3 regions of the Actinomadura kijaniata genome follow, and region 2 is predicted to be linked to each of the others. Evidence: predicted binding sites of a transcription regulator. Region 2 holds the regulator's gene; each other region holds the start of a gene.
What was found. Region 2 encodes HrcA, which represses chaperone genes, less so after heat shock. Its sites were predicted from a motif close to TTGGCACTCTCNNNNNGAGAGTGCCAA; they were not measured.

Region 1 (9,560 bases), on a different contig from region 2:
GACTGCGGCGACTGCGGGAAGGTGCACTACATCGACTGGGACCTGCTGCACGGCAACCTGCGGCACCTGCTCGACCAGGGCCTGCCCCGCGTCCACGAGCCCGCGATGTCCCCCGACCCCGTCGACTACGTCAGCTGGGAGTACGCGCGCGGCTACGTCGACGGCGTGATCGACAGCGAGGAAGGCCGCGAGGGCGACTGACGTCGACCGCAGCGAAGCGAGGATCGACGTCAGTCCCGACCCCGGGGGTCTGGGGGCCGCCCCCAGGCAACACCGACGTCGACCGCAGCCAAGCGAGGACCGACGTCAGTCCCCACCCCGGGGGTCTGGGGGCCGCCCCCAGGCAACACCGACGTCGACCGCAGCCAAGCGAGGACCGACGCCAGTCCCCACCCAAGGCCTACGGGTTGCCCCCAGGCGACGCTGACGTCGGCCGTGTGCGGTGCCGGTCTCAGCGGCGGTAGCGGTCGAGGCGTCTCTCGGCGCGGCGGCGGATCTCCTCCAGGCGGCGCTGGACCTCTTCGGCGCGTTCGCGCTGGCCGGCCGGCTGCGGCCGGTCCACCTGCTGCTCGGGCCGCCAGCCGGAGCGGCCGTTCCGCGCGGGCGGGCGGCCCGGCGGCATGTCCTTCACGCGGCCTTCGAGGTCCTCCAGGTCCTCGCGGACCGGGGCGTCCGGGCGGGGCCGGGCGGCGCGGTCGGGACGCTCGTCGCCCGCGACGGGAGGCCGCGCCGCCGGGGCCTGGGGCGGGGTCTGGTCCGGTGGCGGGACGCGGCGGAGCCGGGCGCGGGAGGAGGAGGGTCCGGCGGGGCCGGGGAGTTCGCGCGGACCGGCCTCGGCGGCCCGCGGCGGGGCCGGGGCCCCGGCGGTCCCGCTTCCGGCGGCGGCCACGCCGGTGCCGGCCAGCACCGCTCCGGCGACGCCCAGCGCGACGATCGTGCGGTGCCCCCGGCGGCGCGGGCCCGGCTCGGCGCCGCCCGGCCGGGCGGGGTCGGTCCCGGCGGGCTCCTCCGGGCCGGCGGGCGGCCGTTCGTCGGGGTCCTCCGGCGCGGGCACGCCGCGCAGGCCCGGAACGCCGCGCAGGGTGGGGTCGTCCACGTCGGCGACCAGCGCGCCGAGGAGGCGGAGGGCGGGGTCGGGCAGGGCGGCGGCGCGGACGCGCCGGCCGGCCAGTGCCTCGACCAGGGCGTCGGTGCGCCGCACCGCGGCCGGGTCGGCGAGGGGCGCCGGGGCGGGTTCGGCGCCGGCCCGGTCCGGGACGCCGGTGCTCCGCTCCGTCAAGCGATCGACTCCTCTCTGGCCATCGCCCGCAGCCGGGCCAGCGCGCGGTGCTGCGCGACCCGTACCGCCCCCGCGGACATGCCCAGCACGTTGCCGGTCTCCTCCGCCGACAGCCCGGCCACCACCCGCAGCAGCACGAGTTCCCGCTGGTGGTCGGGGAGGCGGGTGAGCAGGTCCCGGGCGCGCTGCGCCTCGATGTAGCGCACCACCGTCTCCTCCGGGCCGGGCCGGTCGTCGGGCCCGTCGGGGAGGTCCTCGGTGGGGACCGCCGCGCGCACCGCGCTGCGCAGCGCGTCGGCGATCTTGTGCGCGGCGATGCCGAAGACGAACGAGGCGAACGGGCGGCCCATGTCGCGGTAGCGCGGCAGCGCCGACAGCACCGCGATGCAGACCTCCTGGGCCACGTCGTCGGCGATGTGGTACTGCCCGGAGACGCGGCCGAGCCGGGCCCGGCAGTAGCGCACCACCATCGGCCGCACCTGCGCGATGAGCACCTCGATCGCGCCCGGGTCGCCCTGGACGGCCAGGGAGGTCAGTTCCCGCAGGTCGCCCTCCCGCTCACCGGCGGCGCGCAGCAGGCGCAGCCGTCCGGCGTCGGGGGAAGGCGGTGGCGCGGGCCCCCCCGAGGGTTCGGTCACGCCCGCGGTACTGGTCCCGGCGAAGCATCCCTCGGTCACGTAGAGCATGATGCCCAGCGGGCCATGCCCTGTCTCCACTGTCCACGACAACGGAATGGTCACAGTGCGGGGACGAGTCCCCCATCGGAACGCAACGTGGTCATCCTGCTGCGCGCCGTGGCGGAGGTTCCACGTGTTCGCCGCCAGGGAGCGGGAAACAGCTCAACGAGCCGGGAACCTCGTGTTCGCCGCTTTTCCTCCGCAAAAGCCCGGGACCCCCGCCCAGGGGCGGAGGTCCCGTTCTCGATCAAGCTGCCTGATCAGTGGCCGTGGCCGTGCCCGTGGCCGTGGCCGCCGGCGGCCGGCTCCTCCTCCTCGGGCTTCTCGACGACGAGAGCCTCGGTGGTGAGCAGCATGCCCGCGATCGACGCGGCGTTGGTGACGGCCGAGCGGGTCACCTTCACCGGGTCGATGACGCCCTGGGCGATCAGGTCGCCGTACTCGCCGGTGGCGGCGTTGTAGCCGTGGCCGGCGTCCAGGTCCTGGACCTTGGAGACGACGACGTAGCCCTCCTGGCCGGCGTTCTCGGAGATCCAGCGCAGCGGCTCGACCAGCGAGCGGCGGACCGCCTCGGCGCCGGTGGCCTCGTCGCCGGTCAGGCCGAGGGACTCGAAGCCCTCCTTGGCCACGTGCACCAGCGCGGAGCCGCCGCCGGAGACGATGCCCTCCTCGATGGCGGCGCGGGTCGCCGAGATGGCGTCCTCCAGGCGGTGCTTCTTCTCCTTGAGCTCCACCTCGGTGGCGGCGCCGACGCGCAGCACGCACACGCCGCCGGCGAGCTTGGCCAGGCGCTCCTGGAGCTTCTCGCGGTCCCAGTCGGAGTCGGAGTTCTCGATCTCGACCTTGATCTGGTTGACGCGGGCCTCGATGTCGGCCTGCTCACCGGCGCCGTCCACGATGGTGGTGGCGTCCTTGGTGACGGTGATGCGGCGGGCGCGGCCCAGGTCCTCCAGGCCGACCGAGTCCAGCTTCAGGCCGATGGCCTCGGAGATGACCTGGCCGCCGGTCAGGGCGGCCATGTCGCCGAGCATCGCCTTGCGGCGGTCGCCGAAGCCGGGGGCCTTGACGGCCACCGACAGGAACGTGCCGCGGATCTTGTTGGCGACCAGCAGCGCCAGCGCCTCGCCCTCGACGTCCTCGGCGATGACCAGCAGCGGCTTCTTGGTCTGGGCGACCTTCTCCGCCAGCGGCAGGAACTCCTGCACGTTGGAGATCTTGCCCTCGTGGATGAGCACGTAGGCGTCCTCCAGGACGGCCTCCATGCGCTCGGGGTCGGTCACCATGTGCGGCGACAGGTAGCCCTTGTCGAACTGGAGGCCCTCGGTGAACTCCAGCTCCAGGCCCATGGTGTGGGCCTCCTCGACGGTGATGACACCGTCCTTGCCGACCTTGTCGAACGCCTCGGCGATCAGCTCGCCGATCTTGGCGTCCTGCGCCGAGATGGTCGCGACGCCCGCGATCTCGGACTTCTCGTTGACCTCGCGGGCCGACTTCAGCAGCTGGTCGGACACGTACTGGGCGGCGGCGTCCATGCCGCGCTTGAGCGACAGCGGCGAGGCGCCGGCGGCCACGTTGCGCAGGCCCTCGCGGACCAGCGCCTGGGCCAGCACGGTGGCGGTGGTGGTGCCGTCACCGGCGATGTCGTTGGTCTTGGTCGCCACCTCCTTGGCGAGCTGGGCCCCCAGGTTCTCGTAGGGGTCCTCCAGCTCCACCTCGCGGGCGATGGTGACGCCGTCGTTGGTGATGGTCGGCGCGCCGAACTTCTTGTCGATCACGACGTTGCGGCCGCGCGGGCCGATCGTGACCTTCACGGCGTCGGCGAGGGCGTTCACACCGCGCTCAAGGGCGCGGCGGGCGTCCTCTTCGAACTCCAGGATCTTCGCCACAGGGGTTCTCCCTCTATCAAGCGATCCGCCCCGGACCCGCCCCTGTCAGCGGGCGAGGTCCGGGGCGGAGCGTCACGTCAGGTCCGTTACTTCTCGACGACCGCGAGCACGTCGCGGGCGGAGAGGACGAGGTACTCCTCGCCGTTGTACTTGACCTCGGTGCCGCCGTACTTGCTGTAGAGCACGACGTCGCCGACCTTCACGTCGAGCGGCACGCGCTCGCCCTTGTCGTCGACCCGGCCCGGGCCGACGGCCAGGACGGTGCCCTCCTGGGGCTTCTCCTTGGCGGTGTCCGGAATAACCAGACCCGACGCGGTGGTGGTCTCGGCCTCAAGCGGCTGGACGACGATGCGGTCCTCGAGCGGCTTGAGAACAACCTTGGTGGCGGTCGTCACGATCTGACCTCCCCTTCGATCGGTCTCGGCCGGCCGTCATTGGCCGGCCGGCACATTTGACAGAGAAGGCGACCCTGGACCGGCCTGTCGTCGCGGGTGCCAGACCGACCTTGTCGCTGTGTTGGCACTCTCGAAGGGAGAGTGCCAGTCATGGAGACTATTCCGTGGCCGTTAGCCCGTCAACACGAACACGGGCAACCCCGCCCGCGGTCTCATACCGGTCTCGACTCGCTAACGTCCAGCCTATGGACATCCAGGCGTTCCTCGGTCTGCTGACCCCCGCCGGCCAGGCGATCCTCGCCGAGGCGGCGGCCTCCGACGTGAGCGAGGACGCCCTGCTGGCCACCGCCACGCGGCTGCGCGAACGGCATCCGGCGGACCTGGTCAACGCCGCGCTGACCCAGGTGCGGCTGCGGGAACGGGCCCGCGCCAAGTTCGGCGACGAGGCCGCGTGCATGTACTTCACGCCCGCCGGGCTGGAGCAGTCCACGCGCGGCGAGGTCGCGGCGCACCGGGCGCGCCGCTTTGCCGAGTTTTTGGAAAAGACGGCGGTGCTGGAGCTCGGCTGCGGCATCGGGGCCGACCTGACGGCGCGGGCGCGGGCCGGGCTGGGCGGGGAGGCCGTGGAGCTGGACCCGCTGACGGCCGAGGTGGCGCGGGCGAACGTGGCGGCGTTCGCCCTGGAGTCCCTGGTGACCGTGCGGCGCGACGACGCCACCGCCCGGTACGCCGGCGGGATCCCGGCCGGGTTCGGGGCGGTGTTCGCCGATCCGGGGCGGCGGACGGCGCGGGGGCGGGTGTTCGACCCGCGTTCCTACGAGCCGCCGCTGGACACCGTGCTCGGCCTGGCCGAACGCGTCCCGGCCGCGTGCGTGAAGGTCGCGCCCGGCATCCCCTACGAGGCGCTGTGGGGGGACGCGGCGGCCGTGCGCGGGCCCGTGGAGGCCGAGTGGGTCTCGGTCGGCGGGGACGTGAAGGAGGCCGCGCTGTGGCTGGGCGGGCTGGCCGGGGACGTCGGGCGCCGCGCGACCCTGCTCTCCCCCGGCGGCGCCGGGGGCGCGCTGACGCTGACGCCCGAACCCGGGCTCGGCGACCCCCCGGTGCGGCCGTGGGGGCGGTTCCTGTACGAGCCCGACGGCGCGGTGATCCGGGCGCACCTGGTCGCCGAGGTCGCGGCGCGGGTCGGCGGCGGGCTGGCCGACCCGCACATCGCCTACGTCACCTCCGACTCGCTGCGGCCGACGCCGTTCGCGTCCGCCTACGAGATCGAGGACGTGCTGCCGTTCTCGGTGAAACGGCTGCGGGCCGAGCTGCGCCGCCGCGAGGTCGGCGTGCTGACGGTGAAGAAGCGCGGCTCGGCGGTGGACGTGGACCGGCTCCGGCGCGACCTGGGGTTCGGGGGCCGGGGGACGAAGGGGGCCGGGCGGGCGGGCCGGACGCTCACGCTGGTGCTGACCCGCGTGGGGCAGGACCCGGTCGCGCTGCTGGCGCGGCCGGTGACCGCCGCCTCCCTCTGAGCCCGCGCCGCCCCGGGCCCGTTCCGAACGCGCCCGGCGCGGTCCCGCCCGCCGATCGAGCCCAAAGATCTCCCGTCCCCGCCCGGCCCCGGCCCGGCCGTCAAGCGCGGCCGGGCGGCGCGCCACGTCCGAGCAAATCTGATCGCTTTCCAGCATTGCGTTCGCCAATCGTTTGCGGAGGCGCGGCAAGGCCGGGCGGCGAAGGCGCGAAACAGCCCGTCCAGTTCAACGGACGAAGAAAGACCAAGAGACGTTCAGGGGGCGGCTCCATCACCGCCGGAAGATGATCGTCAATCGCCCCGAATACCACCGGGCATTGCCCGGCCGGCCACCGCGCGGAACGTCCCCGCCCCGGCGCCGATCACACCGGCGCCCTCGCGCCGGCGCGCGTGAACTGGTGGTGTCAGGCGAAATGTGCGGCCCCGCGCCGCCTCCGGCCGCAGCGCCGCCCGTCCGCCGGGCCCCGCCCCGCCGGACCCGACACCGCCGCAATTGATCCGATCAGCCGCGAAACCGGGAAATCACCCCCACGGACCAACGCGCGCGACGACACCGACTTTAGGTATATCGAACGCATTCCACAGAACTCGTAATGTTCTCTGCTCCCACTTATAGCGGTCCCGCGAACGCACTACAGTGAGGTCTTCACGATTCAATGCCGCGCGCCATTTAGCCGTGTCGGCACACGAAGGAGCATCGGGTGGAAACGAATCACAACTTCCTGCAGACGGGGGGTCAACCGGTCTCGGATCGGATGCGGGAGTTGCTCGCCCGTGCGGCGCAGGACCACGTCTACGAACAGCGCTCACAGGGTCAGGTCCTGGACGAGATTCGCCAGCGACTGGAGGGTATGGAGTGGCTGCTTCGCGAGGTGCGCGAGCGTGAGCTCAGCGGCCTCACCGGACAGCTCGACAGCGTCCGGGGACAGGTCGACGACCTGTCCAGCAAGCCCCCGGAGTGGGCCGAAGGGCTCGCCGAGCACATCGAGGCGGTGGGCGAGAGGGTCAAGCCCGTCGCCGAGCTGCCGGCACTGTGGGCGGACGTCGGCGTCATCGGCGAGCACGTCGACGAGGGACTGAACCGCATCCAAGCGGTGATCGACTCCGCACAGAACATCACCGACGTCACCCAGCAGGCGTCCAAGCGGATGGAGGAGATGACCAAGCGCCTGGACAAGCTCCAGGGCAGCATGGAGGCCGCCTCCGTCCGGTTCAACCGGCTGGACAAGTCCCTGGCGGAGCTGGGGCACCGCTCGGAGCGGCTGGAACACTCGATCAACGGCGTCAGCACCCGGGTCGACCAGTCGCTCGGCGAGATGGCCGAGCGGGTGGAACAGGGCCTGGAGGCGGTCAACGGCCGCGTCGAGGGCGTGGGCGGACGGCTGGACGGCCTGGACGGCAGGCTGGACGGGCTCGATGGCCGACTCGAGGGGCTGTCGGGCAAGCTGGACGGCCTGGACGGCCGGTTCGAGGGCATCGACGACCGGATCGACGGGGTCAACGACCGCATCGGCCAGCTCCCCGCCACGCTGGAGGTCAGCGAGCTGCACCGCAGGCTCACCGAGCTGACCAAGCGTCCGGTGGTGGACCACAGCCACCGCTTCGACGCGCTGGAGAAGCATCTGGCCGACGCCGTGAACCCGCTGATCGAGGAGCTGCGGGCCCGGCCGGACCGCGACGAGGTCAAGGCGACCATGTCCCAGATCGCCGAGACCGCCTACAGCGACGTGGCCAAGCGCATGGACGAGTTCTCCCGGCGCTTCGAGGACGTGCACGAGGACGTCCGCAAGCGCATCGAGGACATCCACGAGGAGGTCACCCGCAAGGTCGACGGCGCGCTGGAGGAGTTCACCACCCAGGTGGACATCGTCTCCCGCCGCGTCGAGTCGGTGCACGTGGACGTCACCAAGCAGGTCGAGTCGGTGCACAACGAGGTGTCCCGCCAGGTCACCGGCGTGCACGACGACGTGTCCAAGCGGATCGACGAGATCAACGGCAGCGTCACCCGGCACGTCGACAGCATCCAGGAGAACGTCTCCCGGCGGGTCACCGACCTCCAGGAGGACGTGTCCCGGCAGGTCCTGGGCACCCGCGAGGAGTTCGCCAAGCGCGTCGACGGCGTGCAGGACGAGGTGTCCCGCACGGCCGAGACGCTCCAGGTGGAGGTCGGCAAGCGTTTCGAGGGCGTGCAGGACGAGGTCGGCAAGAAGGTCGACCTGGTCCACGACGACGTCACCAAGCAGGTGACGGCGGTCCACGAGGACGTCCTGAAGCGGCTGTCCACGCTGGAGGAGACCATGCTCGCCCTGGCGGAGGCGCTGCTGCGCCCTCGCCGGGAGGGCAAGGACTAACCGGACGGGCCCCGAGCGCTGCGACGGTGGGGCGTCCTTGGTCGAACCCCCCAGGGACGCCTCACCCCAAGGCCCGGTCACGGCTCGGGCCTCGGCGGCAAGAGCACGTCGATGACATGCGTTTCGTTACGTTCCGTCTTTGCAAAATCACTCTCAATACCCGACGGGATCCGTTTTGATGGACCCCGTGACGCACACCGCGCCCGTCCGTCCCACCGGCGCCGCCCTGCCCGGCCCCGCGATGCGCTGGGTCACCGAATGCCTGGGCAGGGGCGCCGAGATCCGCATGGTGCGCCCGCTGCCCGGCGGCGCGCACGTCAACCACGCGCTGCTGGTGGAGACCCGTTCCGGCCACGCGCACCGGCTGGTGCTGCGCCGCTGGCGTCCCCGGGAGCGTCCGGTCGCCGAGTTCTCGCCGGAACGCGAGATCGCCGCGCTGGCGCTGCTGGCGGGCTGCGAGCTGCCCACCCCGTCGCTGGTCGCCGCCGACCCGGCGGGCGCCTACTGCGACGCGCCCGCCCTGCTGGTCACCCGGCTGAACGGGCACCGGCCCCGGCCCGCGCCCGACGAGCTGCCCGAGTACCTGATCCAGCTCGCCGCCGCGCTGACGCTGGTCCACGGGCTGCGCGGCGCGTCGTCGATGCCGCCCCACGTTCCCGCCAACCGGCTCGACGTGCGGCTCCCGCCGCGCCACGCGCTCCGTCCCCAGCTGTGGGAACGCGCCTTCGACGTCGCCGCCGGCCCCGCGCCGCACGCGCCGGCCCGGTTCCTGCACCGCGACTACGAGCCGGACAACACGCTGTGGACCTACGGGCGGCTCACCGGCGTCGTGGACTGGTCGGAGGCCGCCGGCGGGCCCGCCGCCGTGGACGTGGCGCGGATGCGCCTGGCGCTGCTGGCCCGGCACGGGCGGGCCGCCGCCGACCGGTTCCTCCAGGTGTTCGACCAGGTGTCGGGCGGGCACGCGCACGACCCGTACTGGGACGTGCGGTGCCTGCTGGACCTGCTGCCCGAGGAGGACGACCGGGTGCTCGACCGGACGCTGGTGCCCTACTACGAGGACTACCTCGCCGGCCTGCTGGCCGAGCTCGGCGCGCCCGCTACAGGGTGATGACCTCGATCGGGAGGCTGGAGTCGGCGGGCAGGTGCAGCTCCGACGGGGCCAGGCCCGACGTGACCAGCTCCGAGCCGAGGGCCGCGACCATCGCGCCGTTGTCGGTGCACAGCTTGGGACGCGGCACGCGCAGCCGCACGCCCGCCCGGTCGCAGCGCTCCTGCGCCAGCGCCCGCAGCCGCGAGTTCGCCGCGACGCCGCCGCCGATCAGCAGGTCCCGCACGCCGTTGTCCTTGCAGACCTTCAGCGCCTTGTGGGTGAGGACGTCCACCACGGCCTCCTGGAACGACGCCGCCACGTCGGCGACCGGCACCGGCTCCCCGGAGCGCTCCCGGGCCTCCA
Region 2 (9,560 bases):
GCGACGACGACTGGCGCGCCTCCCTGGAGGCGGCCCTGGCCTGCGGCCCCGACCACGTCTCGGCGTACGCGCTGATCGTCGAGGAGGGCACCCGGCTGGCCGCCCAGGTCCGCCGCGGCGAGCTGGCCGCCCCCGACGACGACGCGATGGCCGACCGCTACCTGATGGCCGAGCGGATGCTCAGCGACCACGGCCTGACCTGGTACGAGATCTCCAACTGGGCCGCCTCGCCCGACGCGGCCTGCCACCACAACCTGCTCTACTGGACCGGCGCGGACTGGTGGGGCGTCGGCCCCGGCGCGCACAGCCACGTCGGCGGCACCCGCTGGTGGAACGTCAAGCACCCCGCCGCCTACGCCGCCCGCCTCGCCCAGGGCACCACCCCCGCGCACGCCCGCGAGGTCCTGGACGACGAGGACCGCCGCATCGAACGGATCATGCTGGAGCTCCGGCTGGCCGACGGCTGCCCGGCCGACCTGCTGGACGGGGCCGGGGCCCGCCGCGCCGTCGCCGACGGCCTGCTCGAACGGGCCCCCTACGAGGAGGACGGCCGCGCGGTCCTCACCCTGCGCGGCCGCCTCCTCGCCGACGCGGTCGTCCGCGACCTGACCTGAACCGCGGTGAGCTTTGTTTAACATCGCCGTCACATTTCGCGCCGACCGATGCAATAAAGGTTCGAATTAGTGCCTGGGCACTAGTGGCAGTGGGATTTCTGGTCCTGTTTCCCGGTGGTCGGCCGCTGTTAACCTTCGTCGCGTTCCAGTCGGAAATCGCTCAATGGAGGGCGAAAGCGTGACGCAGATTCTTCGCCGTGGCCTGGCCGTCGCGGCCGGGGCGGTGGTGGCCGGGGCCGTGCTGGCGCCGTTGCCCGCTCATGCGGGTACGGATGTCGAGGCGGCGTCGGCACTGGGCAAGAAGACGTTTTCCTACCCCTACTCGAAGGGGTACTGCTTCTATTCGAAGCCGTTGAAGAAGGCGATGAAGGTCCGGGTGTCGGGGAAGTTGCGTTATGTGCGCAACGCCTACAAGTTCAACCGCGGGATCCGGGTGCGTTTCCATGACCCGACGCTGGTGGAGCCGAAGGTGACATTGGCGACGGCGACCAAGTGCTCCGGCGGCCGGGCCGCCAAGGTCTCCAAGGCCAAGGTCGAGCAGCTCTGGTACGACTGGTCCTGCAAGACCAACGTCTCGGTCTTCGTCGGCCTGCCCTGGCAGGCGGGCGTCGGCGCCACCCGCTCGTGCGGCAAGACCAAGCGCGCGCACCGCTCGACCGGTTACGGCGCGGGTTCGGGCTTCGTCCAGCACAACTCGGGCGCGCCGGCCAAGTGGGGCTGGGGCCGCGACGGCAAGGGCATCAAGAAGGGCGGCAGGATCTGCCTGCACGGCGACGGCGCGGCGACCATCTGGTCCGGCAACCGGTCCGACAGCGTGATCAGGGCGCTCGACGTCTGCGTCCCGGCCTCCTACAAGGGCCTGTCGTGATCCGCCGTGGCCTGGCCGTCGCGGCCGGGGCGGTGGTGGCCGGGGCCGTGCTGGCGCCGTTGCCCGCTCATGCGGGTACGGACGTCGGGGCGGCGTCGGCGCTGGGCAAGAAGGCCTTCTCGTACTCCTACTCGGAGGGGTACTGCTTCTATTCGAAGCCGTTGAAGAAGGCGATGAAGGTCCGGGTGTCGGGGAAGTTGCGTTATGTGCGCAACGCCTACAAGTTCAACCGCGGGATCCGGGTGCGTTTCCATGACCCGACGCTGGTGGAGCCGAAGCTCACGCTGGCGACGGCGACCAAGTGCTCCGGTGGCCGGGCCGCCAAGGTCTCCAAGGCCAGGATCCTCCAGCTCTGGTACGACTGGAACTGCAAGTCCTCGGTCGGCGTCGTCCTCGGCCGGGGCAGCCAGTTCGGCGTCAGCCTGAGCGGCACGCGCTCGTGCGGCAGGACCAAGGTCGCCAGCCGCTCGACCGGCTACGGCGCGGGTTCGGGCTTCGTCCAGCACAACACCGGCGCGCCCGTCGGCTGGAGCTGGGGCCGCGACGGCAAGGGCATCAAGAAGGGCGGCAAGATCTGCGTCCGGGGCGACGCGGGCGCCACCATCTGGACCGGCAACCGGTCGGACACGGTCGTCAAGCCGCTGAAGGTCTGCGTCCCGGCCTCCTACAAGGGCCTGTCGTGACGGCGGGTACCGCCGCTTCCCGGGCTCAGCGGAACATCGGCCAGGCCATGAAGGCCGGGAAGCGGTAGTACTCGCCACGGTTGCCCGCGACCGCCGCCAGGATCAGGTAGACGATCATCGCGATCGCCTGGGCCGCGGTGGTGAGGATCCCGACGAGCAGGAAGATCAGGATGATGTTGACGAACATGTACACCAGCTGAGTGATCGCGAAGTTGAGGCCCTGGGCGCCGTGCCAGCGCAGGAACGGGGACTCGTCCTTCTTGATCAGGTAGACCAGCAGCGGCGCCAGGAACCCCAGCAGGAACTGGCCGAGGTGGCACAGCACCGCCCAGGTGCGGTCATCGGAACCGGCCGGGGCGCCGTACCCGTACTGCTGGCCGTGCTGCTGCCCGTACTGCTGGGCGTGGGGCTGCATCTGGCCGTAGCCGGGGGCCTGCCCGTAACCGGCGTACGGGTCGTAGCCGGACTGGGCGTAGCCCTGCTGCCCGTAGTCCTGCTGCCCGTACCCCGGCGGCGCGTAGGGCTGCTGGCCGTACCCCTGCTGCCCGTACCCCGGTTGCTGGTCGTACCCCTGCTGTCCGTAACCCTGCTGGCCATACCCCTGTTGACCGTAACCCTGCTGGTCGTGGCCCTTGTAGGGCTGCTGTTCCTGGCCGGGCCAGCCATGGCCCTGCTGGCCGGGGGTCGGTGGTTGCTGGTCGGGACGTTCCGGCGGGCCTTGCGACATGGCGGGCTCCTCGGTGGAGCGGACGGTGGCCTAGGGGGCGGTCACGAAGTCGATCAGCTCCTCGACCCGGCCCAGCAGGGCCGGCTCCAGGTCGGCGTAGGTCGTCACCGAGCCCAGGATGCGTTTCCAGGCGGCTCCCACGTCATCCCCCCAGCCGAGTGCGGCGAGCACCCCCTCCTTCCAGGGTACGCCGCGAGGGACGCGTGGCCAGGCGTCGATTCCGACGGCCGACGGCTTGACGGCCTCCCACACGTCGACGAACGGGTGCCCGCACACCAGAACGTGCGGCGACGTCACCCGGGCGGCGATCCGGCTCTCCTTGGAGCCCTCCACCAGGTGGTCCACCAGGACGCCCAGCCTGCGCCCCTCGCCGGGCCCGAACTCCTCGACGATGGCGGGCAGGTCGTCCACGCCCTCCAGGTACTCCACCACCACGCCCTCGACGCGCAGGTCGTGGCCCCAGATCTTCTCGACCAGCTCGGCGTCGTGCACGCCCTCCACGTAGATGCGGCTCTCCTCGGCCACCCGCGCCCGCAGCCCCCGCACCGCGACCGACCCCGACGCCGACCGCGCCGGTCCGGCGGGCGCCGCCGCCGGGCGCACCAGCGTCACCGGCCTGCCGTCGATCAGGAAACCCGCCTTGGCCAGCGGGAACACCCGCCGCTTGCCCAAGCGGTCCTCCAGCGTCACGCCGAACTTGTCGCAGGCGACCACCGCGCCGCAGAACCCGCTGGCGGGGTCCTCCGCCACCAGCCCCGGCTCGGCGGGCACCTCGGGGATCTGACCTTTGCGGGGCAGCCGCCAGTTCCCGCCCAGAACGTCGTTTCCGTAGTCCTTGCTCCGCACAGGCCAGCACATTAACCCGCCGGAACGCCGGGACCCGGAAGATCCTCGTCGCCGGGCGTGGCGGACGCCGCACGGGCGCGGCCCTCCAGAGTGGGCCCGCCGGGTCGTACACTTGGCACTCGAAAGTATGGAGTGCCAGTACGGGGGCAGGGGAGGTGACCACGTGCTCGACGACCGGAAACTCGCGGTCCTCCGCGCGATAGTCGAGGACTACGTCTCCACCAACGAGCCGGTCGGCTCCAAGGCCTTGGTGGACCGGCACAGGCTCGGGGTGTCCTCGGCGACCATCCGCAACGACATGGCGGTGCTGGAGGAGCAGGGCTACATCACCCAGCCGCACACCAGCGCCGGGCGGATCCCGACCGACAAGGGCTACCGGCTGTTCGTGGACCGGCTCTCGACCATCAAGCCGCTGTCGGCGGCCGAGCGCCGCGCCATCGAGACGTTCCTCAGCGGCGCCTACGACCTGGACGACGTCGTCGGACGCACGGTGAAGCTGCTGGCGCAGCTGACCCGCCAGGTCGCGGTCGTGCAGTACCCCTCGCTGACCCGCTCGACCGTGCGCCACGTCGAGCTGGTGCCCGTCGCCGTGAACCGGCTCCTGCTGGTGCTGATCACCAACACCGGCCGGGTCGAGCAGCGGGTGATCGAGACCCCCGGCCCGGTGTCGGAGGAGTCGATCGGGCACCTGCGGGCGCTGCTCAACACGTGCCTGGACGGGTGCGGGCTGAGCGAGGTCCCCACGGCCGTGGCGGAGCTGCCCGAGAAGGTGGGCGCCGACGACCGGCCGGTCGTGGCGTCGGTGCTGAGCGTGCTGCTGGAGACCCTGGTGGAGAAGCACGAGGAGAAGATCGTGTTCGCCGGGGCCGCCAACCTCGCGGCGGTGGACTTCTCCCGCAGCCTGCGCGACGTGCTGGAGGCGCTGGAGGAACAGGTGGTGCTGATGCGCTTGCTCGGTGAGGCCGGAGACTCCTCTAGTGTTACGGTGCGGATCGGCACCGAGAATCCCGACGAGGGACTCCGATCGACCTCGGTGGTCGTCGCCGACTACGGCGTCGGCGACCACACTCTGGCCCGGCTGGGAGTGCTCGGGCCGACACGCATGGACTACCCCGGCACGATGGGAGCGGTACGGGCAGTGGCACGCTACGTGGGACAGATCCTGGCGGGGTCGTAAGTGGCCAACGACTACTACGCGACCCTCGGCGTCGGCCGTGACGCCACGGCCGACGAGATCAAGAAGGCCTACCGGCGGCTGGCGCGCGAACTCCACCCGGACGTCAATCCGGATCCGGAGACCCAGGAGAAGTTCAAGGAGATCACCCAGGCCTACGAGGTGCTCTCCGACCCGCAGAAGCGGGAGATGTACGACCTGGGGGCCGACCCGTTCGCGCGGGGCGGCGCGGGGGCCGGCGGCGGCTTCGGCGGCGCGGGCTTCCCGTTCAGCGACATCATGGACGCCTTCTTCGGCACCGCCACCGCGCGCGGCCCGCGCAGCCGCGCCCGGCGGGGCCGCAACGCCACGCTGCGCGTCGAGCTGGACCTGAACGAGACGGCGTTCGGCACCACGCGCGAGCTGACGATCGACACGGCGGTGCTGTGCGAGACCTGCCACGGCGACGGCACCGCGCCCGGCAGCCACCCCGAGACGTGCGAGACCTGTCACGGGCGCGGCGAGGTCCAGCAGGTGCAGCGGTCGTTCCTCGGCCAGGTCATGACGGCCCGGCCGTGCCCGACCTGCGGCGGCTTCGGCAGCATCATCCGGCACCCGTGCTCGGAGTGCTCCGGCGACGGACGGGTCCGCACCCGCCGCACCGTCAAGGTCAAGATCCCGGCGGGCGTGGAGAACGGCATCCACATCCAGCTCGCCGGGGAGGGCGAGGTCGGCCCCGGCGGCGGCCCGCCCGGCGACCTGTTCCTGGAGATCGTCGAACGGCCGCACCCGATCTTCGAGCGGGAGGGCGACGACCTGCACTGCACCGTCGAGATCCCGATGACGGCCGCCGCGCTCGGCACCACCGTCACCGTGGAGACCCTGGACGGTCCCGAGGACGTCGACATCAAGCCCGGCACCCAGTCCGGCCAGGTGATCACCATGTACGGGCGGGGCGTGCGGCACCTCAACGAGAGCGGCCGCGGCGACCTGCTGATCCACATCAACGTGGAGACGCCGACCAAGCTGGACGAGGAGCAGGAGGAGCTGCTGCGCCGGCTCGCCAAGCTGCGCGGCGAGGAGCGGCCGCCGGGCAAGTTCGCGCCCGGCCACCGCAGCGGCGTGTTCTCGCGTCTCAAGGACGTGTTCAACCAGCACTGAAGAGAGACCGTGGCGGCCTATCACGAAGGCCGCCACGGGACGCCCCCGCCGCGTTGAGGGACCTCCCCCGCGCGGCGGGGTTTTCCGTATGAGGGGGTTTCATGAGTCCGCCGGTGTTCCTGGCCGAGGACGGCCTGCCCGACAGCGGCACGGTGGTCCTGGACGGCCCTGAGGGGCGGCACGCCGCGACCGTGCGGCGGATCGGCCCGGGGGAGCGGGTCGATCTCACCGACGGGGCCGGGACGCTCGCCGAGTGCGTGGTGACGTCCGCCGCCAAGGCGTCGCTCACCCTGGAGGTGCTGTCGCGGCGCGTGGACCCGGCGCCCAGCCCCCGCCTGGTGGTCGTGCAGGCCCTGCCCAAGGGCGACCGGGGCGAGCTGGCCGTGGAGACCATGACCGAGGTGGGCGTCGACGTGATCGTTCCGTGGTCGGCGTCGCGCAGCATCACCCAGTGGCGGCCCGAACGCCGCGACAAGGCGCTCGGCCGCTGGCGCACCGCCGCCCGCGAGGCCGCCAAGCAGGCCCGCCGCAGCCGCTTCCCCGAGGTCGCCGAGCTGGAGTCCACCAGGCAGGTGGCGCGGCGCGTCGCGGCGGCGTCCCGCGCGGTGGTCCTGCACGAGGAGGCCACCGAGCGGCTCAGCGCGCTGGAGCCGCCCGCCGGCGGCGACATCGTGGTGATCGTCGGCCCGGAGGGCGGGATCGCGGACGACGAGATCGCCGCGTTCACCGCGGCGGGCGGACGGACGGCGCTGCTGGGGCCGACCGTGCTGCGCACGTCCACGGCCGGCGTCGCGGCGGCGGCGGTCCTGCTCGCCGCGACCGGCCGCTGGTAGCGGGCAGGCGGCGGCGACCGTCCGCCGGCGGGGGCCGGACGGCGGGAACGGCAGGGGGGATCAGGGGTTGGCGGGGGCGTCCGGCTGCTGGCTGGAGTCCGTCGTCGGGGACTCGCTCGGGGCCGGGGTCGTGGGGTCCGTCGAGGTGGACGGGGTCGGCGTCACCGACGGGGTCGGCGTCGCCGTGGTCGGCGGCGGCGTGGTCGGGCAGGGCGAGCCCGACGGGGAGGCGCCGGTGGGGGAGCCGCCGGTGGCGGAGGTCTGGTCGGCCGGCGTTCCGGAGGTCTCCGCCGGGCCGCACGTGGCGGTGCCCGACGACGAGGGCTGCGACGAGGACGGGGAGCTGGTCGGCACGCCGCTGCCGTCGGTGCCGGAGGAGGAGCTCGGCTGGCCGGGGCCCGACGGGCTCAGCGTGCCCGTGCCGGATCCGCCGGGGTGGCCGGGACCGCCGTCGTCGGAGTGGCCGTTGCCGCTGACGGTCCGTTCGATCAGGCCGATGGTCTCCGGGGCCGAGACCCCGAGACCGGCGATCACCACGGCCGCGCCGACCGCCAGCAGCGGACGGGACCAGGTGGCGGTGAACCACTCCCAGCCGAACCGGCGGCTCCGGCGGTCGGCGATCCGGGTCCGGATGATCTCCAGGCCCTCGGCCGAGGGGCTGACCGTCTCCGCCTCCGCGTTCAGGGCCCGGCGCAGCACCTCGCCGAGCTCGTCGTGGGGGTCGGTGGTCATGAGAACTGCTCCAGGACGTTGCGTAGCGCGGCCATCCCGCGGGCGGTGTGGCTCTTGACCGCCCCCCGGGATATGCCCATGGTCTGGGCGATCTCCGCTTCTGACAAATCGGCGTAGTAGCGCAGGACGAGCGCCTCGCGCTGACGCGCGGGAAGCCGGTGCAGCGCCGCGACCACCGCCGAGCGCTCCAGCTCGCCGATGGCCCCGGCCTCCGCGCTGGGCGCGTCGGGCAGGCCCTTGGGCGCGTACTTCTCCACGACCGCGCGGTGCCGCAGCACCGAACGCGATCGGTTCACCACGGCCTGGCGCAGGTAGGAGAGGGCCTTGTCGGGGTCGCGCAGGCGACGCCACCCGCCGTGCATGGCGACGAACGCGTCCTGGACGACCTCCTCGGCCGTCCCGACGTCACGCACCAGCATGGCGGCGAGTCGCACCAGCGAGCGGTAGTTGGCGCTGTAGAGCGCCGTCACCGCCTGGTCGGCGTCCCAGGCGACGGCCACCGTTCCCGCTGTGCCCCTGGCCACGAGGGTCTCGGTCACGTCAGTTGGACGCGCACCCTCGTCGTCCGGTTTACGAAAGGGCATCTTCTGCTTGCCTCGGTCACCTATCCGCCGCCGTGCCGCCCCCGGGACCGTCCATTCGCATGGTCGCCCCCGGATTCGGCGTGAGTGAACAGGCGGGCCCCGGCCGAGCGACGCCGGTGGCCGAACGGTACGTACGCGCGTCGGGGGGAACGCCTGAATTGCCAACCTTAGCCAGTGAACGGGGCGCATGCGGCCGATCCGGCCCAGATTGATCAGCGCGACCTTACCGGGGGGCGCACCGCGCTGTGAACGTCCTGTCGGGCCGGGACCGGCGGCCGGGCGCGGCCGTCCGGCCGCCCAGACCCGCCCCCGATAGGATCCGCCTCGTCCGTACGCTGGGAGGAGACCGATGACGGCATCGGAGAGCGACTGCCTGTTCTGCAAGATCGTGGCCGGTGAGGTGCCCGCCACGATCGTCCGGGAGTCGGCGGGCGCCGTCGCGTTCCGCGACATCAACCCGCAGGCCCCCACGCACGTGCTGGTGATCCCGCGCGCCCACCACCCGACCGTCGGCGAGCTGGCCGCCGCCGACGCCGAACTGCTGGCCGAGGTGCTGCGCGAGGCGCACCAGGTCGCGGTGGACGAGGGCGTCGCCGGCAACGGCTACCGCGTGGTCTTCAACACCGGGGCGCAGGCGGGCCAGACCGTCTTCCACGTGCACGCGCACGTGCTGGGCGGCCGCGGCCTCAACTGGCCGCCCGGCTGATCCGGGGCCGGCGGATCCGCGGCCCCGCCGGGGCCGCGGCGCGGGAAAATGCGGAGACGGGACGCCGGGGCGGCCCAGTACCATGGAGACGACACACGCTGGACACCCGGAGCAGACAGAAGGCAGGTCGGAGAGGCCGCAAGGCCCGGCTGATGGTCGAATCAACTTCCGCGGGACGCGCTGGAGGCGACGGCGCCAGGTCCCAGATCAAGATCGTGGTGCCGGACGACCACTCGATGGTGGGCCTGCTGGGCTCCCGGGACGAGTTGCTCCACGTCATCGAACGCGCGTTCCACAGCGACATCCACGTGCGCGGCAACGAGATCACCGTGACCGGCCCCGAGGGCGAGAGCGAACTCGTCTCCCGACTGTTCGAGGAGCTCATCGCCCTGCTGAAGCGCGGGACCCAGCTCACCCCTGACGCCGTGGAGCGAAGCCTGGCGATGCTGCGCAACCAGACCGACGAGCGCCCGGCCGAGGTGCTCACCCTCGACATCCTGTCCGGCCGCGGCCGGACCATCCGGCCCAAGACGCTCAACCAGAAGAAGTACGTCGATGCGATCGACGAGCACACGATCGTGTTCGGCATCGGCCCGGCGGGCACCGGCAAGACCTACCTGGCCATGGCCAAGGCGGTCAAGGCGCTCCAGGAC
Region 3 (9,560 bases), on a different contig from region 2:
GGGGACGTCGGTAGCGTTCGCGGTCGCTGTCGAGCTGCGGAAAGGCGGTGTCCCCGGTGAGTGGTCCGCGTACGACCACGTTGTGGCGGCCGACCGGGCCGGAGGAGTTGGAGCTGGTGCGGGAGCTGGAGTGGCGGGCCTGGCCGCCGCGGCTGCCCGAGCAGCCGATCTTCTATCCGGTGCTGAACGAGGAGTACGCCATCAAGATCGCGCGGGACTGGAACGTGCCGCACAGCGGGGTGGGGTACGTGACGCGGTTCGAGGTGGAGAGCGGGTTCCTGGAGCGCTATCCGGTGCGGCAGGCCGGTGGGCGGACGATCCTGGAGCTGTGGGTGCCCGCCGAGGAGCTGGCGGAGTTCAACGCGCACATCGTCGGCGCCATCGAGGTCGTGCACGAGTTCCGGTGACGGCCGGGCCGTCCGCTACGGTCGCCGGATGGGACGACATGTGCCGTTCACCGGTGATGAGAAGGAAAGCCTCTGGGCCAGCCTCCAGCGGCAGCGCGACGTGACGTTGGGGAAGCTGGAGGGGCTCGACGACGAGCAGGTGCGGCGGGCGGTCGTGCCGTCCGGGACGAACCTGCTGGGGCTGGTGAAGCATCTGGCGGCCGTGGAGTACTCCTGGTTCTGCGAGCCGTTCGGGCGGGAGACCGAGCCGTTGCCGTTCGATTCCGAGGACGAGAACGCGGACCTGCGGGTGCGGCCCGACGAGACGACCGCGGACATCGTGGCGTTCCACGGGCGGGCGCGGGCCGCGGCGGACGAGATGATCGGTGAGCTCGGGCTCGACGACACCGGGACGGCGTGGTCCGGGGAGACCGTGACGTTGCGGTGGCTGCTCATCCACATGATCGAGGAGACGGCGCGGCACGCCGGGCACATGGACGTCCTGCGCGAGCTGATCGACGGGGCGACCGGCGACCCGCCGTCCCGTTGATCAGCGGGTCTCCCGGGCCCTCTCCCATTCGACGATCGTGGGCACGCCCTCGCCGAGCATCCGGTGGGCGAGGTCCCTTTCCCGTTCGCGGGGCCGGACGCGGGTGAGCGGCGCGAACTCCTCGGGGAGGACGTCGAACGTGCCGAAGACCTGCTCCCCGGTGCGCATCCGGAGCAGCATGCCGCAGCGCAGGTGGCGGGGCGTGTCCGGCTTGGTGTGCCAGAAGAGCGGCAGCAGGTGGTGGACGCCGTCGGCGGCGACGTGGGCGGCGATCCGTTCCGGGGACAGGCGCGCGTTGAGCCGGAGGCGTTCGCCGGTCCTTCCCAGTTCCGTGAGCGTGACGGTGTCGATCTCCTTGACCTCGTGGGGCACGTCGTACCTGTCGTCGCTCATGGGGTTCCTTCCGCTGTCTGGATAATGCGGGGTGTGGAGCTTCGTCCGGAACTGTCGCCGCCCCCGGTGCCCCCCGAACGGCTCGGGGAGATCTCGGCGTGGATCGAACGGATCGAGCGGTCGGTCGCCGGCGGGGAGCCGGTGGCGGAGGAGATCGGGGCGTTCAACGCGGCCACCGGGCACCGGTACGGGGTGTTCGACTTCGCGACGTACCGGGGGGCGCGGACTCTGGAGGAGTTCGCGCTGGAGGCGGCGCGGCCCGCGCATCCCCGGGTGCCGGACGTCACCCGGGCGGAGCTGGTCGAGATCGTTCGGCGGGTGCTGGACGGGGATCCGGAGACCGGGTACTACCTGCTGGTCCTGGACGCCGGCGTCGCCCGGCGGGACGCCGCCGATCTGATCTTCCATCCGCCGCCCGGGCTGGAGGGCGCCCCGGCCGGGGAGATCGTGGACGCGATCCTGGCGTACCGCCCGTTCTCCCTGTGAGGGCGCGGGGCCGCGGTCCCCTGGCAGCGGCGGTCCACGCCGGACAGGTCGAGGCGGGTCTCCGCGAACGGGGCCGAGGACGCGGGGTCAGGGCTTGGCGAGGAAGCCGCCGACGAACAGGACCGCCTCGGCCACGACCCACAGCAGGGCGGAGGCGGCCAGCACGCTGTCGAGGCGGTCCGGGCGGCGGCGGATGGCGGGGGCGGCCCAGGCGGCGACGCCCAGGGCCGCGGCGCCCAGCGCCGGCAGGAACGAGATCAGGACCGCGACGTCGTAGTGGTCGGCGCAGACCGCGTCGCGCTGCTCGGGGTCGCCGCAGAACGCCGTGGTCCCCCAGCCGCCGAACGCCGACAGCAGCCACAGCACGGCCAGCAGGACATTGGCGATCGTCGGCAGGGCCGGTGAGATCCACCAGCCGTTCGGGCGTCCGGGCACGGCCTGCACGCAACGGACGGTACCTCGCGACCCCCCGGTCCTGAAAGGGCCCTTCGTCAACGCGTCCGGAAGGTTCGGTTATGCCCCGTGGGTAGGGTCGGGCGCGTGGGGAAGGTCATCGACAAGGTCGCCTGGGTGCGCGTGGACGGCGGGCGGGTGCTGGCGGTCCGGTCGCACGGCAGGGAGCTGTTCTATCTGCCCGGCGGCAAGCGGGAGGCCGGGGAGGACGACGCCGCGACGCTGGCCCGGGAGGTCCGGGAGGAGCTGGGCGTCGAGCTGGTGGGCCCGCCCGTGCACGTGGGCACGTGGGAGGCCCCGGCGGACGGCCGCGGCGGCGGGGTGACGGTGCGGATGGCCTGCTACACCGCCGACCACCGGGGAACGCCGCGCGCCGCCGCCGAGATCGCCGAGATCGCCTGGCTGGGCCACGGCGACCGGGAACGCGTCTCGGCGGCGACCCGGCTGGTCCTGGACGCCCTGCGGGAGTCCGGCGGGATCGGCTGAGCCCCGGTCAGGTCAGGTCCTTCGACTCGTGCAGGGTCATGTCCATCACGATCGCGGTGAGCACGGCGAACGTGCGCAGCGGCTCCGGCACCGGGTCGTTGATCTCGACGGTGTACTTGTCGGCGGTGGTCAGCAGGTGGGTGGCGATCCCGGCGAACTTCTTGCGGACGTGGGCGACGGCCGTTCCGCTCGTGTCGGTGACGGTGAAGTTGCGGCGCGCCACGTCCCCGGCGATCTCGCCGACCTTCGTGCCGCCGGGGTCGCGCAGCAGGTAGCGGCGGGCGATGCGTTCGGTGTTGACGGTGCCGAGCGTCTCGCCGTCGGCGTCGTGCAGCGTGGTCAGCATGCGGCCCGCGCGCTTGGCGATCACCAGCAGGGGTTCGCCGCCGGGGTCGGTCACGTCGACGACGCGGGCGTCCAGCTCGGACTTGCCGGGGAACACCTTCTTCAGGTGCTCCAGGCGGTTGCCCTCCTGGGGTTCGGCGGCCTGTGCCAGCAGCGTTCCGTCCTCGGTGAGGATCTTGTAGCGGGTCCGGGCGAACGGGCCGCGGCGCGGCTGCTCGACCCGGAACGACGAGGCGGTGAACAGGTCGGTCACGATGGGGTCCCGTCGGTCGGGGAAATCGGGGTGGCTCGGGCCGGTCAGGGCGTGAAGTCCTTCTCCTCGTAGTGCATCATGTCGACCGCGATGGCGGCCGTCACCACGAGGGTGCGCAGCGGTTCGGGCAGCGGCGCGCGGACCTCGGTGGTGTAGCGGTCGGCGGTGGTGAGGACCTCCTTGCCGAGGCCGGCCCACTTCTTGTCCACCTGCGCCACGTGCTGCCCGTAGCCGTCCAGCACCTGGAACCTGCGGCCCAGGCGGTTGCCCTTCAGCTCCCCGACGGCGTTCCCGGCGGCGTCGAGCAGGGAGTAGCGGAACGCGTAGCGGTTCTGCCGGAACCAGCCGATCAGGCGGCCGTCCGGGAGCAGGACGGAGGTGTCGGTGTCGTAGCCGCGGTTGGCGATGACGAGGACCGGGGTCCCCTGCGGGTCGCGGACCTGCACGGTGCGCGGGTAGACGCCGATGCCGCCGAACACCACGCGGGAGATCTGCTTGCGGATCGGCACGTCCTCCTCGGCGGCCTCGGCGAGCACCGTGCCCTGCCCGTCGCGGACGGTGTACCGCGACTTGGCGGCGGGCAGGCGGGGCGGCTGCTCGGTCTGCAGCACGGGGGCGGTGAACAGGGTGTGCATTCGCTGATATATAGCGCAAGAGGGGCGGTTCCCGTGGGAACCGCCCCTCCTGGGCGTCACTGCTGTGGACTGCTCCGATCAGGTGATCAGAAGTCCATGCCGCCGTCGCCGCCCGGCATGGCCGGGGCGGCGTTCTTCTCCGGCTTCTCGGCGATGACGGCCTCGGTGGTGAGGAACAGGGCCGCGATCGACGAGGCGTTCTGGAGAGCGGAGCGGGTGACCTTGGCGGGGTCGATGATGCCCGTCTCGAACATGTCGACGTACTCGCCGGTGGCGGCGTTGAGGCCCTGGCCCGGGGTCAGGTTGCGGACCTTCTCCACCACGACGCCGCCCTCAAGGCCGGCGTTGACGGCGATCTGCTTCAGCGGCTCCTCCAGGGCGCGCTTGACGATGTTGGCGCCGGTGGCCTCGTCGCCGGGCAGCTCCAGCTTGTCGAAGGCCTTGGTGCCCGCCTGGAGCAGCGCCACGCCGCCGCCGGGGACGATGCCCTCCTCGACGGCCGCCTTGGCGTTGCGGACGGCGTCCTCGATGCGGTGCTTGCGCTCCTTGAGCTCCACCTCGGTGGCCGCGCCGGCCTTGATGACGGCCACGCCGCCGGCCAGCTTGGCCAGACGCTCCTGGAGCTTCTCGCGGTCGTAGTCGGAGTCGGTGTTCTCGATCTCGGTGCGGATCTGGTTGACCCGGCCCGCGATCTCGTTGGCGTCACCGGCGCCGTCCACGATGGTGGTCTCGTCCTTGGCCACCACGACCTTGCGGGCGCGGCCCAGCATGTCGAGGGTGGTGGACTCCAGCTTGAGGCCGACCTCCTCGGAGATGACCTGGCCGCCGGTCAGGGTGGCGATGTCGCCGAGCATGGCCTTGCGGCGGTCGCCGAAGCCCGGGGCCTTGACGGCCACGGACTTGAAGATCCCGCGGATCTTGTTGACGACCAGGGTGGCCAGGGCCTCGCCCTCGACGTCCTCGGCGATGATCAGCAGCGGCTTGCCGGACTGCATGACGGCCTCCAGGACCGGCAGCATGTCCTTGTTGGCGGAGACCTTGCCCTGGACGATCAGCAGGTAGGGGTCCTCCAGGACCGCTTCCATGCGCTCGGGGTCGGTGACGAAGTAGGGCGAGATGTAGCCCTTGTCGAAGCGCATGCCCTCGGTGAGCTCCAGCTCCAGCCCGAAGGTGTTGCTCTCCTCGACGGTGATGACGCCTTCCTTGCCGACCTTGTCCATCGCCTCGGCGATCATCTCGCCGATCTGGACGTCACCGGCCGAGATGGAGGCCGTGGAGGCGATCTGCTCCTTGGTCTCCACGTCCTTGGCGAGCTTGGACAGCTCCTCCGAGACGCGCTCGACGGCGGCCTCGATGCCCTTCTTCAGGGACATGGGGTTGGCGCCGGCGGCGACGTTGCGCAGGCCCTCGCGGACCAGGGCCTGGGCCAGCACGGTGGCGGTGGTGGTGCCGTCACCGGCCACGTCGTCGGTCTTCTTGGCTACTTCCTTGACCAGCTCGGCGCCGATCTTCTCCCAGGCGTCCTCGAGCTCGATCTCCTTGGCGATGGACACACCGTCGTTGGTGATGGTGGGGGCGCCCCACTTCTTCTCCAGCACGACGTTGCGGCCCTTGGGGCCAAGGGTGACCTTGACGGCGTCAGCGAGCTGGTTCATGCCGCGCTCGAGACCGCGCCGGGCCTCCTCGTCAAACGCGATCATCTTTGCAGCCATAGGGGCTCCAGTCCTTCCGGAACAGGTGGCCTTGAACGGATCGAGCCGACGCCCGCGACGGACGGTCCCCCTCCGGCGGCATCCATTCCGCCGACGGCTGGAGACCTCATCGTCCCGATCCGGACTGTGGACTTGTCACTCTCCACAGCAGAGTGCCAATGGTTTGTTTAGCACTCTACCCGGACGAGTGCAAGCGGATGGCCTCTCTTCCGAGGTCAGAGGTCGGTGTCCCGCCGTGGTGGTCTCCCCGTCCGCGCCTGGGCGGCCGGAGGGGGTCATGCCCGGCCGGGATGATCGGCAATCGTGGTTCCCTCGCTGGTCAGCGGGGCGGCGGGGCGGGACCGCGCGGGTAGCATGCCCTGGGACCAAGCGCGGAGGGACTGTTGAGCGATGCGGGGGGCGTGCCGAGCCCGGTCCAGGAGATGCTGGACGAGCTGCACACGCGGGTGCGGGACGTCGACGCCGGCGAGGTCGCGACGTACATCCCGGCGCTCGGCAAGGCCGATCCGGCGCTGTTCGGGCTGGCGCTGGCGACCCAGGACGGGCACGTCTACACCGCCGGGGACGCGGACACCGGGTTCACGATCCAGTCGGTGTCCAAGCCGTTCGTGTACGCGCTCGCCCTGCACGACCGGGGCCTGAACGCCGTCCTGCGGCGGGTCGGGGTCGAGCCGACCGGCGAGGGCTTCGACGCGCTGCGGCTGGAGGCCGGAACCGGACGGCCGCTCAACCCCATGGTCAACGCCGGGGCGGTCGTCACCGCGTCGCTGGTGGACGGCGACGATCACGGCCAGCGGTTCCAGCGGATCATCGACGGGCTGTCCGCGTTCGCGGGCCGCGAACTGCGGCTGGACCACGAGGTGCTGGCCTCGGAGGAGCGCACCGGCGACCACAACCGCGCCCTCGGGTACCTGCTGCGCAACGCCGGGGCGCTGCGGGGCGACGTCAACGAGGCCGTCGGCGTCTACTTCCGGCAGTGCTCGATCGTCGTGACCGCCCGCGACCTGGCCGTCATGGCGGTCACCCTGGCGGCCGGGGGCGTCAACCCGGTCACCGGGCGGCGGGTCGTCGGCGCCGACACCTGCGAGCACGTCCTGGCCGTCATGGCGACGTCGGGCACCTACGACTTCGCGGGCGAGTGGCTGCTGCGCACCGGCCTGCCCGCCAAGAGCGGGGTGTCGGGCGGCCTGGTGGCGGCGCTGCCGTCGCAGCTCGGCATCGGCGTCTACAGCCCGCCGCTGGACCGGCGCGGCACCAGCGTCCGCGCCATCGCCGCGTGCCAGGAGCTGTCGGCGCGGTTCGGGCTGCACCTGATGCGGCCCGCGCAGCGCACCACGCCGGTGCTGCACCGGCTGCTGCGCGGCGACGCGGTCTCCTCGCACCGCACCCGGCGGCACCTGGAGCGCGAGGCGCTGCGCCGGGACGGCCGGGCGATCCTGGCCTGCGAACTCCAGGGCGACCTGGGGTTCACAGGCGCGGACACCGCCATCCGCGCGATCACCGACGAGCTGGACGGGGTGCGCTGGCTGGTGCTGGACCTGCACCGCGTCAACCGCATGGAGCCCGTCGCGGTGAACCTGCTGGACGGCTTCGCCGCCCGGCTGCGCGGGCGGGGCGTCGCGACGGTGGTGGCCGCCGACGCCGGGAGCGGCCCGCTGGCGGCGGCCGAGGCGTCGTTCGCGTCGCTGGACGAGGCGCTGGAGCACTGCGAGGACGCGCTGGTCGCGGCGGGGCGGTCCGCGCGGCTGGATCCGGACGCGGCGGTCCCGCCGGAGGAGCAGGACATCCTGCGCGACCTGCCCGCCGAGATGCTGGACGCGCTGACGCCGCTGCTGGAGGAGCGCCGCCTGGCCAGAGGGCAGGTGCTGTTCGACCCGGGCGCGGCGCCGGACGAGGGCGCGGCATCGGACGAGACGCTGTACTTCGTGGTGTCGGGCGGCCTGGTCGCGCAGGTGATGGCGGGCGACCCGCCCGAGCCGGTGCGGATCGCGTCGATGGGGCCGGGAACGGCCGTCACGAAGCTGGTCCTCGGCGACGACCGGATCGCCTACCGGGTCGTCGCCGACGAGCCCACGGTCGCGCGGGTGCTCACGGCCGCGGCCGTGAAACGCCTGGAGGACACCCATCCGCAGATCGTGGAGGCGCTGCACTGGGCGATGGCGCGCCATCTGGCAGCCCGGCTGCGGCAGGCCGACGCGCGGAACCAGGCGATGATCGGTTCGGACGCCCGGCGCGGCGACTGACCCGGCGGGCCGTCAGGTGGGCCGTCAGGCGGGACGGACCATGTCGGCCTGCGGGCCCCGGTCGCTCTGGGTGATCTCGAACTCGACGCGCTGCCCCTGTTCGAGACTGCGGTACCCGTCCGTCTGGATGGCCGAGTAGTGGACGAACACGTCCCGGCCGCCGTCCACCGCGATGAAGCCGTAGCCCTTCTCCGCGTTGAACCACTTGACAGTGCCTTGCGCCATATCGAACCTGCCGCTCGTCCGTGGCCGGGAGGAGCCACGGCTGGTGCTTCGCGGGCCCGCCCCTGCTAACGCGGGGCCCGCCGACCGCCGTCCGTGGTCCCCTCGGCCCCGGGGTACGGGCCGTGGCGGGGCGGACCAGGCGTGATCGGGCTCGACCATATAGGCGGTGCGGTGGGGGCGGCAGGCCCTAGAAGGACAGACCTGACGGCCGGTAACGGTCATCATGGGCCGTCCCGACCAGGGGAAGGATCTCCCTTTCGAGACGGCGCGGCACCGGCTGCCCGTACCTGGTCTCCAGCCGGTCGCGGGCCCGCAGGTAGCGCGTCGCCGCCTCCTCCAGCGACGACGGCACCTCCCGGACGCCGAGCGGCGCGAGCAGGTGCCCGCTCATCCGCAGCAGCTCGCCGCGCACCCGGTCGTTCATGCCGTGCCGCCGCTTGGCGACCAGGCCGAGCGTCCAGCACCAGAAGTGCACGTCGATCGCCGGGAGGGTGTCGGGCCCGACCCGCCACGGCGGGTTGGGGCGGCGCGCCACCTCCGGGAAGACCAGGTCCACCTTCACCGGGCCGGGCAGGACGACCAGGTAGCAGGCGTGGTCGCCGAGCGGGTCCCACTGGACGGCCACCGGGTCGTACGGCGCGACCAGCCGGGGCAGGTCGCCGGCGACCTCGCCGAAGTCCTCGACGCTGACGGCGAAGTCCCAGTCCGACAGTTCGGTGGCGGCGCGGAAGCCGTCGGGCGCCCGCGATCCGATCGGTTCGACGGCGCGCACCAGCGGGTGGTCCGCCACCGCCGCCGCGATCTCCTCCGCTGTTCCCATGCCAGGGCCCCTACCCCCGCCCATCAGGACAAAAGCCCCTTTTCCCGGCAATTGACAGGGGAAAAGGGGCCTGGTCCGGCCACACCCGGCCGCGGCGGGCGGCCGGGGCGGGAGCGGCCGGGCGGATCAGCCGCCGGCGACCGCCGGAATGATCGACACCTGCGTCCCGGCCGGGGTCGGGGTGTCCAGGCCGTCGGCGAACCGCACGTCCTCGTCGCCCACGTACACGTTCACGAACCGCCGGATCCTGCCGTTGTCGTCCAGGATCCGGGCGGAGATCCCGGAGTAGTTGGCCTCCAGGTCGGCCACGACGGCGCGCAGGGTGTCGCCCTCGGCCTTCACCTCCGCCTCGCCGCCGGTGTAGGTCCGCAGGATCGTCGGGATCCGCACAGACACGGTGCTCATGTTCGGTCCTTTCTCAGGCGATGCCCGCGGCGCGGAACGCCTCAAGCGACGGGGCGATGTTGGCGGTGGGGGCCACGACCGGCGCGACGGCGTCGAGGGTCTTCAGGCCGTCGCCGGAGTTGATGATCACGGTCTCGGCGCCCGGGTCCAGCCGCCCGCTCTCCACCA

Region 1: groES (co-chaperone GroES) is a predicted target of HrcA. The motif match lies at 4,359-4,385, and genes of this name have one in related genera.
Region 3: groL (chaperonin GroEL) is a predicted target of HrcA. The motif match lies at 5,832-5,858, and genes of this name have one in related genera.

Annotation. Positions count from the first base shown of each region.
Region 1 covers NZ_JACJIA010000009.1:63,846-73,405, reverse strand. Annotated here, with positions in the region: gene HNR61_RS30040 (DUF5319 domain-containing protein) at 1-201, shown strand, start outside; gene HNR61_RS30035 (hypothetical protein) at 452-1,279, opposite strand; gene HNR61_RS30030 (sigma-70 family RNA polymerase sigma factor) at 1,276-1,965, opposite strand; gene groL (chaperonin GroEL) at 2,217-3,842, opposite strand; gene groES (co-chaperone GroES) at 3,929-4,237, opposite strand; gene HNR61_RS30015 (THUMP-like domain-containing protein) at 4,483-5,754, shown strand; gene HNR61_RS30010 (hypothetical protein) at 6,605-8,104, shown strand; gene HNR61_RS30005 (phosphotransferase family protein) at 8,283-9,215, shown strand; gene tsaD (tRNA (adenosine(37)-N6)-threonylcarbamoyltransferase complex transferase subunit TsaD) at 9,205-9,560, opposite strand, start outside.
Region 2 covers NZ_JACJIA010000001.1:1,357,573-1,367,132, forward strand. Annotated here, with positions in the region: gene hemW (radical SAM family heme chaperone HemW) at 1-614, shown strand, start outside; gene HNR61_RS06460 (hypothetical protein) at 793-1,482, shown strand; gene HNR61_RS06465 (hypothetical protein) at 1,479-2,165, shown strand; gene HNR61_RS06470 (DUF4870 domain-containing protein) at 2,191-2,892, opposite strand; gene HNR61_RS06475 (DUF3097 domain-containing protein) at 2,923-3,738, opposite strand; gene hrcA (heat-inducible transcriptional repressor HrcA) at 3,902-4,915, shown strand; gene dnaJ (molecular chaperone DnaJ) at 4,916-6,052, shown strand; gene HNR61_RS06490 (16S rRNA (uracil(1498)-N(3))-methyltransferase) at 6,154-6,885, shown strand; gene HNR61_RS06495 (hypothetical protein) at 6,946-7,617, opposite strand; gene HNR61_RS06500 (SigE family RNA polymerase sigma factor) at 7,614-8,201, opposite strand; gene HNR61_RS06505 (histidine triad nucleotide-binding protein) at 8,551-8,907, shown strand; gene HNR61_RS06510 (PhoH family protein) at 9,060-9,560, shown strand, end outside.
Region 3 covers NZ_JACJIA010000012.1:286,988-296,547, reverse strand. Annotated here, with positions in the region: gene HNR61_RS36490 (hypothetical protein) at 57-407, shown strand; gene HNR61_RS36485 (DinB family protein) at 436-936, shown strand; gene HNR61_RS36480 (hypothetical protein) at 937-1,329, opposite strand; gene HNR61_RS36475 (hypothetical protein) at 1,363-1,815, shown strand; gene HNR61_RS36470 (hypothetical protein) at 1,903-2,259, opposite strand; gene HNR61_RS36465 (NUDIX hydrolase) at 2,356-2,754, shown strand; gene HNR61_RS36460 (LURP-one-related family protein) at 2,762-3,352, opposite strand; gene HNR61_RS36455 (phospholipid scramblase-related protein) at 3,397-3,987, opposite strand; gene groL (chaperonin GroEL) at 4,074-5,699, opposite strand; gene glsA (glutaminase A) at 6,083-7,942, shown strand; gene HNR61_RS36440 (cold-shock protein) at 7,967-8,167, opposite strand; gene HNR61_RS36435 (hypothetical protein) at 8,355-8,987, opposite strand; gene HNR61_RS36430 (MoaD/ThiS family protein) at 9,114-9,392, opposite strand; gene thrC (threonine synthase) at 9,406-9,560, opposite strand, start outside.